Regions from separate parts of the Pradoshia eiseniae genome, predicted to be linked through region 3. Evidence: riboswitches for the same ligand, from Rfam matches in the RefSeq annotation. Region 3 holds a riboswitch; each other region holds the start of a gene.

What was found. Region 3 has a riboswitch for S-adenosylmethionine ahead of CYL18_RS03940 (bifunctional homocysteine S-methyltransferase/methylenetetrahydrofolate reductase). Riboswitches for the same ligand answer to the same signal wherever they lie in the genome.
Region 1: linked by a shared signal. The riboswitch ahead of CYL18_RS01570 (methionine biosynthesis PLP-dependent protein) and the one ahead of CYL18_RS03940 (bifunctional homocysteine S-methyltransferase/methylenetetrahydrofolate reductase) in region 3 are both predicted to bind S-adenosylmethionine.
Region 2: linked by a shared signal. The riboswitch ahead of CYL18_RS14535 (methionine ABC transporter ATP-binding protein) and the one ahead of CYL18_RS03940 (bifunctional homocysteine S-methyltransferase/methylenetetrahydrofolate reductase) in region 3 are both predicted to bind S-adenosylmethionine.

What each region holds. Positions count from the first base shown of each region.
Region 1 covers NZ_PKOZ01000001.1:313,357-316,632, forward strand. The annotation lists gene CYL18_RS01560 (patatin-like phospholipase family protein) at 1-223, shown strand, start outside; gene CYL18_RS01565 (M42 family metallopeptidase) at 265-1,311, opposite strand; SAM riboswitch class I at 1,441-1,559, shown strand; gene CYL18_RS01570 (methionine biosynthesis PLP-dependent protein) at 1,629-2,744, shown strand; gene CYL18_RS01575 (cysteine hydrolase family protein) at 2,939-3,276, shown strand, end outside.
Region 2 covers NZ_PKOZ01000010.1:68,355-71,630, reverse strand. The annotation lists gene CYL18_RS14545 (pyridoxal phosphate-dependent aminotransferase) at 1-174, opposite strand, end outside; gene CYL18_RS14540 (carbon-nitrogen family hydrolase) at 273-1,055, shown strand; SAM riboswitch class I at 1,180-1,288, shown strand; gene CYL18_RS14535 (methionine ABC transporter ATP-binding protein) at 1,372-2,385, shown strand; gene CYL18_RS14530 (methionine ABC transporter permease) at 2,375-3,046, shown strand; gene CYL18_RS14525 (MetQ/NlpA family ABC transporter substrate-binding protein) at 3,068-3,276, shown strand, end outside.
Region 3 covers NZ_PKOZ01000001.1:780,970-784,245, reverse strand. The annotation lists gene CYL18_RS03940 (bifunctional homocysteine S-methyltransferase/methylenetetrahydrofolate reductase) at 1-1,502, opposite strand, end outside; SAM riboswitch class I at 1,588-1,695, opposite strand; gene CYL18_RS03935 (class I SAM-dependent methyltransferase) at 1,819-2,415, shown strand; gene CYL18_RS03930 (phosphatase PAP2 family protein) at 2,482-3,150, opposite strand; gene dapF (diaminopimelate epimerase) at 3,185-3,276, opposite strand, start outside.

The DNA.
Region 1 (3,276 bases), 470 kb from region 3:
TACGGGTCTGTTGCGTACAATCAAGAATCATCACACCATCTATAACGAGACAGTCCGTTACTTGGAGGAAGAAGAGGAGAAAGGGAATATCGTCATTATTCGTCCTATGCAAAAGCTTGATGTATCATCAATTGGACGGAATCGGCGAAAGCTTGAGAAGCTCTATCATCAGGGGTATGCGGAAGCAAAAAAAGCATATCGAAAATTGAAGGAACTATTATAAGGAAAAAGAGGTGCGGATGGTATTCGCACCTCGTAAAGGGATTAAATAACGAGCTCTGACTGCATATAATGCCAAAGCAGATTAGCTGTGTGCTCAATTGAGCTGATATGAGTTCGTTCAAATGCATGGGAGGCATCGATACCGGGACCGATTAATCCGTGGACGATGTCAAATCCAGCGCGGATTGCTGCGGAGGCGTCTGAGCCGTAATATGGATAGATATCAATGCGGTAATCGACCTCATGCTTTTTCGCGAGCTCGACAAGGTGCTGGCGCAGACCATAATGATACGGACCGCTTGAGTCTTTCGCGCAAATGGAGACGCTGTATTCATCCGTTGTCTGGCCGTCTCCGATTGCTCCCATATCAACAGCCAAATATTCCACTGTCTCTGGCGGTATATTGGAGTTGCCGCCATAGCCGATTTCTTCATTATTGGATATGAGGAAATGGGTGGTGTAAGGAAGAGTAATATTTTCCTCTTTAAGCTGCTTGATCAAGTAGAGAAGAATGCCGACACTCGCCTTGTCATCAAGGTGCCTTGATTTCAAAAAGCCGTTGCCCGCAAGCTCTGCGCGAGGCTCAAAGGAGACAAAATCACCGACCTCGATGCCAAGCGCTTTCGTGTCTGCCTGTGATTTAGTGACCGCATCAATGCGGACTTCCATATGGTCGTCATCTCGTTTAATATCACCCATTTTTTGATAGACGTGGACAGATGTTTGCGTCAATAGAATGGTACCGGTATAAACGGTTCTATCTGCTGTGTGAATTTTGCAATATTCTCCTTCACAGGCATTCCAGCGGAATCCGCCAACCATAGTTAGTTTCAAGCGTCCGTTTGGCTTGATTTCCTTTACCATTGCTCCTAACGTGTCGACATGAGCCGTCAGGAAACGGTGCTTCGAGTCATCCTGCCCCTTAATTGTGGCAAGCAGGGCCCCTTTATTTGTGCGCCTGTTCTCAATTCCGTATGTATTCAGAAATTTCTCTGTATAACGAATGGCCTCTTCTGTATAACCGGTAGGACTTGGGATGGAGACCAAGTCTTTAATGTAGCGAAAAATCTCTTGTCCGTCTGCTTTCATTGGTAGACACTCCTTTTTGGTGGATAAGTCTATTATATACTTCTGCGAAAAAAGGGTACAACAGCTGAGAAATTTCTTGCTTTTTCCAATGCACCCGTGTAAATTATAATTAAATGAATATTCTAATAAATCTTATCGAGAGAGACGGAGGGACGGGCCCGATGATGTCTCAGCAACCGCCGATGTTTGTGTTCGGAAAGGTGCTAAATCCTGCAAGGCATGTTTTTTCGTGCCTCGAGAGATAAGAAGGAGAATTAAGGATCAATAAGTCTTCTTCTTGGAAGACTTTTTTATTTTTATTCGGGAGGGTCAGCATAATGACTACATGGAAGATTGAAACAGTATTAGCCCAAATCGGCAATCGCAGTGAAACACATACAGGCACGGTGAACCCGCCCGTGTATTTCTCAACGGCATACCGGCATGAAGGAATTGGACAATCGACAGGCTATGACTACACCCGGACAGGAAACCCGACAAGAGAGATTTTAGAGAAAGCAATCGCAAAGCTTGAAGGCGGTGACCAAGGGTTCGCCTACAGCTCTGGCATGGCGGCCATTCATGCTTTACTCACGCTGTTTGAACCGGGAGATGAGATTCTTGTCTCTGCTGACCTTTACGGAGGTACATATCGTTTGTTTGAGAAAACATGGAGGAAATATGGCATTTCCTTTGTCCAATGCCAGTCCTATGAAGATTTTTCCGAAGCCATTTCAGAACGAACAAAAGCCTTGTTTATCGAAACGCCAACCAATCCTTTAATGCAGGAAATCGATATCCGCGCACTTGGTAATCTGTGTGACGAGAATCGTCTATTACTGATTGTCGATAACACATTCTATACACCTATCCTGCAGCGGCCGATTGAGCTTGGCGCAGATATCGTTGTTCATAGCGGCACGAAATATTTAGCCGGCCATAATGATGTCCTGGCTGGACTAATCGTCGCAAAGGGTGACGATATTTGCCTGAAGCTAGATGAATATCAAAACGCGACAGGTGCTGTTCTCTCTCCTTTTGATTCCTGGCTAGTGATGAGAGGCATGAAAACACTTAGCCTCCGGATGAAGCAGCATGAAGAGAATGCCAAGAAAATTGCTGCCTTTCTAGAGGGAAGGGAAGAGATCATAGATGTCCTCTATCCAGGAAGCGGGGGGATGATTTCCTTCCGTATTCAGTCGGAGGAATGGGTCAATGACTTTCTGAAGGGCCTTGGCGTGATTACATTCGCTGAAAGCCTTGGTGGAGTGGAAAGCTTGATGACCTACCCGGCGACGCAAACCCATGCTGATATTCCAGAGGAAGTTAGGATTGCAGGCGGCGTCTGTAATAGGCTGCTCCGTTTCTCTGTCGGCATCGAGCATGCGGATGACCTCATTAATGATCTTAAAAGCGCTTTAGAAGCCGTCACCAGCAAACAAGTGAAGGCTTAAGATGATATTAGGAGTCAGTCCTATTTTATAGGGCTGGCTTTTTCATGCAATTGGTTATTTAATAACAAGAATTGAAAAAACGGAAAAGGGAGGAATTATTTTATTTTAAATGGTAGAATAGCTGTAAAATTACTTGTAAAGACATCACGCGATTTTTTTGTATTACCGGATGACAATTAAATCCTACAAGAGGAGTGATCAGGTTGAAAGCGTTGATAAATATTGATTATACATATGATTTTGTGGCGGACGAAGGAAGATTGACTTGCGGTGAGCCAGGGCAACTTATTGAAGATTATATTGTTTCTTTAACGAAGGATTTTATCGAACGGGAAGACTATGTTGTATTTGCGGTTGACGTTCATGATGAGGGAGATTCCTATCACCCGGAGACTCGCTTATTCCCCCCTCATAATATTCGCGGTACGGCGGGAAGAGATTTATTTGGAAATCTGCAAAATGTGTATAATAAGAACAAGGGACGAGAAAATGTACTTTGGATTGACAAAACGCGCTATTCTGCCTTTGCAGG
Region 2 (3,276 bases), on a different contig from region 3:
GTCCTCAGCCGCTGCCTGCAGGGCTTTCACGATATGCGGAGGGGTAGGCTGATCGGGATTTCCTTGCCCGAGATTAATAATATCTCTCCCTTCAGCCATGGCACGGCTAACCTTTTGAACAAGTGCGGCAAAAAACTGGTCTGGCAATTTCTTTAAGCGTTCTGAATAGGTCATATTATTCACCCTTAATAAGGAAATAGTTTCTAAGATTGCAATAATTATTAAAATTCTATAACCTTTAATTAAAAATGTCTACAGTGAGGTGATTGGTCATGAAAATAGCGGTTGTACAAATGGATGTGGCTTTTGCTGATCCAGACAGAAATTTTGGGCAAGTGGAAGGGTTCATTGAAGAGGCTGCGAAGGCAGGGACAGAGGTGATTGTTCTCCCGGAAATGTGGAATGCGGGCTATGCCTTAAAGGAGCTTGAACGATTAGCAGATGTTAATGGGGAGCGAACGAAGAAATTCCTTAGCCGCCTGGCGACAAAGCATCACGTCCATATTGTCGGCGGTTCGGTTGCGACAAAGAAGAACGGCAGGTTTTATAATACGATGTATGTCGTTGATCAATCCGGTGATATCGTCTCTGAATATGATAAAGCCCATCTTTTCAAGCTGATGGATGAGCATAAGTTTATGAGTGCAGGGGAGAAGGCGAATGTTTTCACCTTGGCTGGGGTGACGTGCGGGGGGATCATTTGCTATGATTTGCGCTTTCCGGAATGGACGCGGACCCATGCATTGAAGGGGGCGGCGGTTATGTTCATCCCTGCCCAGTGGCCAAAGCCGCGAATTGATCATTGGCAGCTATTGCTTCAGGCTAGAGCGATTGAGAATCAATGCTATATCGTGGCGGTCAACCGTGTCGGTGAAGATCCGAATAATGAGTTCAATGGTCATTCGATGGTCATCGCGCCGTGGGGAGAGCTGCTTTTGAGCGGGGAAGCGGGGGAAGGAATCTTTTATACAGAGCTTGATTTCCAGGAAGTGAAGCGTGTCAGAAAAGCCATTCCTGTTTTTGATGATAGGAGAACCCATTTATATGAGCTGTGAAAAAAATTTTCGGGATATTGATTGATTTAGCAAGGAGTAAAGCGTTTTCACAAATTTTATCAAAAAAGATTATCGTTGACAGAATGTTTAGAACTCTGTAATATCATAATCAAATTAAATACATTGCTTATCGAGAGTGACCGAGGGACTTGGCCCTATGACGTCCGGCAACCCCCTTTATTGAGGGAAGGTGCCAATTCCAGCAGAATGGATGACATTCTGAAAGATAAGTCGAGATAGATGTTTATTTCGATGCCCCTTTCAGATGAGAGGGGCATTTTTATTGTAGAAAATGTACAGGGATAGAGGTTGGCATATGATTAGTATTCAGAATCTTAACAAAATTTATAAAACGAAAAGCGGCGTAGTCAATGGTGTCGATAATGTATCCCTAGAGGTTAAAAAAGGCGAGATATTCGGGATCGTCGGATACTCAGGAGCAGGGAAAAGCTCGCTGCTTCGCTGCATTAATTTGCTGGAGCGTCCAACCTCGGGCAGGATCACGGTTGATGGACTGGACCTGACGAAGCTGAGAAGGGAAAATTTGCGGCAGGCACGCTTGAAAATCGGGATGATCTTTCAGCACTTTTATCTGATCAGCCAGAAAACAGTATTTGAGAATATTGCGTTTGCTTTGAAGGCAGCCAATATGCCGCAGGCAAAGCGAAAAAAACGAGTGGAAGAGCTGCTGAAAATGGTCGGATTAGCCGACAAGCGTGATGTGTATCCTTCCCAGCTGAGCGGGGGACAGAAGCAGCGTGTCGCGATTGCCAGGGCGTTAGCGAATAACCCGACCGTCCTTCTCTGTGATGAGGCGACCTCAGCACTCGACCCAACAACGACGAAGTCTATCTTGAATCTATTGAAAAAAATCAATCAGGAGCTCAACATCACAATTGTCTTGATTACGCATGAGATGAATGTCGTGAAGGAAATTTGTCACCGGATGGCGATCATGCAGGATGGCAGGGTCATCGAGGAAGGCTCGGTGTATGAAATTTTCGCTAAACCGCAGACCGATCTGACAAAGGAATTCATCAGTAGTGTGGTCTCGTTCGACATACCCGAAGCCATTTACAAGGAATGCGAGGGTCCGATTGTCAAGGTGACATTCAGGGGGACGGTTGCTGGGGAGGGCGTCATCTCAGATACGCTTCAGCAATTCCAAGTGAAGGGCAATTTCTTACATGGCTCGATTGAATACATACAGGATTTGCCGCTCGGTATTTTTATCATGGAGCTTCGCGGACAGAAGGAAGAGATTCATAAAGCCATCTCTTATATAAAAAATCGCGAAGCAGAAGTGGAGGTGATCCAGCATGGGCTTTGATTTCAACCACTTTGTTGAGCTGATTCCAGAGATCAACACGGCGTTTCTGCAGACGATTTACATGATTACAATTTCCCTCGCTGTTGCGATTGTGATTGGCTTGCCCGTCGGGATTATTCTTTATGTAACAGATAAGGGTCTGTTTTGGGAAAACAAAACGGTACAGACGATTCTAGGATTTTTCGTCAATCTCATCCGCAGTATCCCGTTTATTATTTTGTTGGTTGCTCTCATCCCGTTGACCGACTTGATTGTCAATACGACGATTGGACCGGCAGCAGCGAGTGTATCGCTATCTGTGGCGGCGATTCCGTTTTTTGCGAGAATCGTTGAAACGTCATTGCGGGAGATTGATAAGGGTGTCATCGAAGCCGCGATTGCAGCTGGTGCAACACCGTGGATGATTATAAAAGATGTCCTCTTGCTTGAAGCGAGATCCGGAATCATCTCAGGTATTACTCTGACATTGATCAGCTTGATTGGTTTCTCTGCCATGGCCGGAACGGTCGGGGGCGGCGGGATTGGCGATTTGGCGATTCGCTACGGCTATTACCGCTATGATAATACCATCATGATTGCAACCGTCATTATATTGATTGTTTTAGTTCAGGTTATCCAATTTGCTGGTGATTTCATCGCAAAGGTTATCGATAAAAGATAAATAGAAAAGGGGAAATGGTTCATGAAAAAGGGGTTAACAGCATTTATTTTATTAGTAGTTATAAGTGTACTGGCAGCGTGCGGAGGCAATGAAAGCAGCGGGGACGCAAGCACGGAGTCGAAGGATATTAAAATTGGCGCCACGTCCGGTCCTTATAGCGATATGGTCACAAAAGCCATTAAGCCAGGCTTGGAGGAATTGGGCTATAAGGTAGAGGTAGTGGAATTCAG
Region 3 (3,276 bases):
ACCGAGAAGACTGGCTGTGTCAGAAAATAGTCTGCTCCAGCCCCAATTTTCTTCTCCATTCGCACCACGGCCTTGTCTATATACTTCACATTAGGATTAAATGCTGCAGCAACCTCAAAATTCGTCTGACCGCCAAGCGGTTTCCCTGAATAGGAGATGCCTGCATTGAATTGCTTAATCAATGAAATCAAATCAATCGATGATAAATCATAGACAGACGTCGCACCCGGGAAGTCTCCAATTTTAGAGGGATCGCCTGTCACTACGAGGACCTCATTCAGCCCCAATGTGTGCATCCCCATCAAATGGGATTGAAGACCAATCAGGTTATGGTCACGACACGTTAAGTGAACAAGCGGATTTTTCTTATGTTCTGCTTTTAGCATCGAGGCAATCGCCACATTTGATATACGCGGAGAGGCCAGGGAATTATCTGCAAGGGTAATCGCGTCAGCACCCATTTCATGCAAGTATTTGCTTCCCTTCATAAATTCCTCTACCCCGAGCGTTTTTGGCGGATCCAATTCAACTAGAATCGTCGGGTCTTGCTTGACTTTCCCTAGGATGGTTTGCTTTTTGGGATACTTAAACTCATATGTGTAGACATGAGTTTTTCGGCTGATAACCTCCTTCTTCTCCGTCAGAGGCACAAGTCCGAGTATCCCCCTCTTAATTGCTCGAATATGTTCAGGCGTTGTCCCGCAGCAGCCTCCAATCAGTCGAACCCCCTGCTCAATCAGCTGTTTCGCGGCATCCGCAAAATAATCAGCATTAGTTGAATAGACATAACGCCCGTTATCCAAATCAGGCAGACTCGCATTCGGATAGGCTGAATGGTACGTCTCTTTATTTAATGGCACTTCCTCAAAGGATCGAATCATATGATACGGACCCATCCGGCAATTCAGGCCGACGATGTCTGCTCCGTTTTCTTTAATCATCTCAAAGGCATCCTTAACCTGCATACCGTTTTGGAGCAGACCAACCTCATGCAAGGAAATATTGGCGACGATCGGCAAGTCCGTTTCCTTTCTCGCAATCGCCAGCACGCTCAATAATTCCTCCAGGTCATAATAGGTTTCCAAAATCAGTCCATCCGGCTTCTCTTGAAGCAGCGCATCAAGCTGCTCCTTGAAATAGACCCCGATTTCCTCCAAGCTAAGCTCAGACTTCCGGACACTCCGAAGGCCGCCAATCGTGCCTAGTACATAGACCTGACCATTTGCCGCTTCCTTGGCGAGCCGGACGCCCTCCCTATTAATCCTTGCAGTTTCCCCTTCCAGGCCATAGCGCTTCAGTTTATGATAATTAGCACCAAATGTATTCGTCTGTATAAGGTCTGCTCCTGCTTCTATGTATTCCTTATGTAAGGCGACGATTCGCTCCGGATTGGTGAGATTTAATTCCTCATAGCATGTATCTATCCCAAAGGAATAGAGTAATGTTCCGCTGGCTCCATCTCCCACAAGGATTTCTCCCTTAAGCCTCTCTAGTAAATTCATGATTTTCTCCTCCCTTGATATGCAGATGGATAACCGATTATAAAGAAAGAGCCTTTCAAAAATGAAAGCCCCTTGTTCAGTACGGCACTCATCTTCCAAGCTATGCTTGCTGGATTTAGCACCTTGGACTACACACTCGGTCCAGGTTGCTGAGGTTTCCTCGGGCCAGTCCCTCCACCTCTCTAGATAAGAAAATATTGGATTGTTTATTTAATTTACTACAATTTTTCAGTTATTTCAATTTATTTAGAAAATTATCTCCAAAAAGTTATCTACCTTCAGCTTTCGGGTAGTAAATGACAGAGGTGATGTAAACATGAAGGATTTCATTTCAAAACAATTTAAAGAACCGAAGGGTTTAGTGGGAAAAGCGGCCGGGAAAGTGATGGCTTATGAAAATGGCGCTTTATACGACTGGACTTTCCATAAGCTAGGGATCAATAATGGTGATATGGTGCTTGAGATAGGATTCGGTCCTGGCGAAGGCTTGAATAAGCTTCTTTCTTCCTTCCCGAAATGTACGGCCGATGGCTACGACCCTTCAGAGGCCATGGTTGAACTAGCTAAAGAGAAAAATGAGGATTCCATAGAAAGCGGTCGACTTCGAATCAGGAAAGGGACTGCCTTTGACGTACTAACGGAAAATCAATACGATCGCATATACAGTGTCAATAGCTTCCCGATGTGGGAAGAGAAAGAACAGGCCATTCAACACCTGCACTCTATTCTAAAAAATGAGGGAACAATATCCATCACTGTTCAGCCCCGGCAAAAAGAAGCTACCATCAAGGAAGCAATGAGGCTATCCGATGAAATATCAGCCTACCTGAAACAGGCTGGCTTCCATACAATCAAAATGGATGATAAAGAGCTCAAACCCTGCACTGCCATTTGCGTGAGCGGAACAAAATAGCGAAACAAAAACGCCTCCTCGCCAAGCTCATTTAAGAGAGTTGGCAAGGAGGCTTTAATGCCCTTACTATTTCCTCTTCCTTCTTCCCAGATAATCCACATACTTAAATACCACGGCAGAAATAATCAGCCAGACACCGCCGGCTGCATAACCGGCGAGTACATCGCTCGGATAATGGACACCCAGGTAAATACGACTGTAGCCCATAAGCAGGATCATCATGGAACAGACAAAATATACTGGAACTCTTATTTGCCACTTCTTCGTCATCCGTGTAGCAATAATCATCAAAGCACCATACAGAATAAAAGAGGACATCGAGTGCCCGCTTGGAAAGCTGAACCCATTTTCGACGACAAGCGGATTTAAGGATGGACGCTCGCGTTGAAATGTCCATTTTAAATAACGGTTAACGAAGGCACCGGATAGAGTGACATAGATGAGAAAGGCTGTACTCAAATAATTCCGTTTCCAGATAAACCAAATGGAAAAGAGGATGACCAGAACTGTATTCCCCTTCACTGATCCGAGGCTCGTCAATAAAACCAAAAGCTTTGTGCTCAAATCATTAATGCTTCCTTGCACGACGTGAATGATTCCCATATCAAAGCGGTACACGCTCTCTCCATCAATCCCTCTGGCAAGATCAATAAAGAGATAGGTTAATGATACCAGCAGGAGGATTGAAATAAGCAACCTCACTGGTTTAAATTGAAATCGTTCATTCAATGGCACAAGCTATCACACACCTTACTTTGTTAGTATACTATTAGATTGCCCCAACGATTTCCTTCACATGATTGACGAATGCATGATAGGCTGCCACTTCTTCTTCATGTATCTCTTTATTTCCAAACTGGA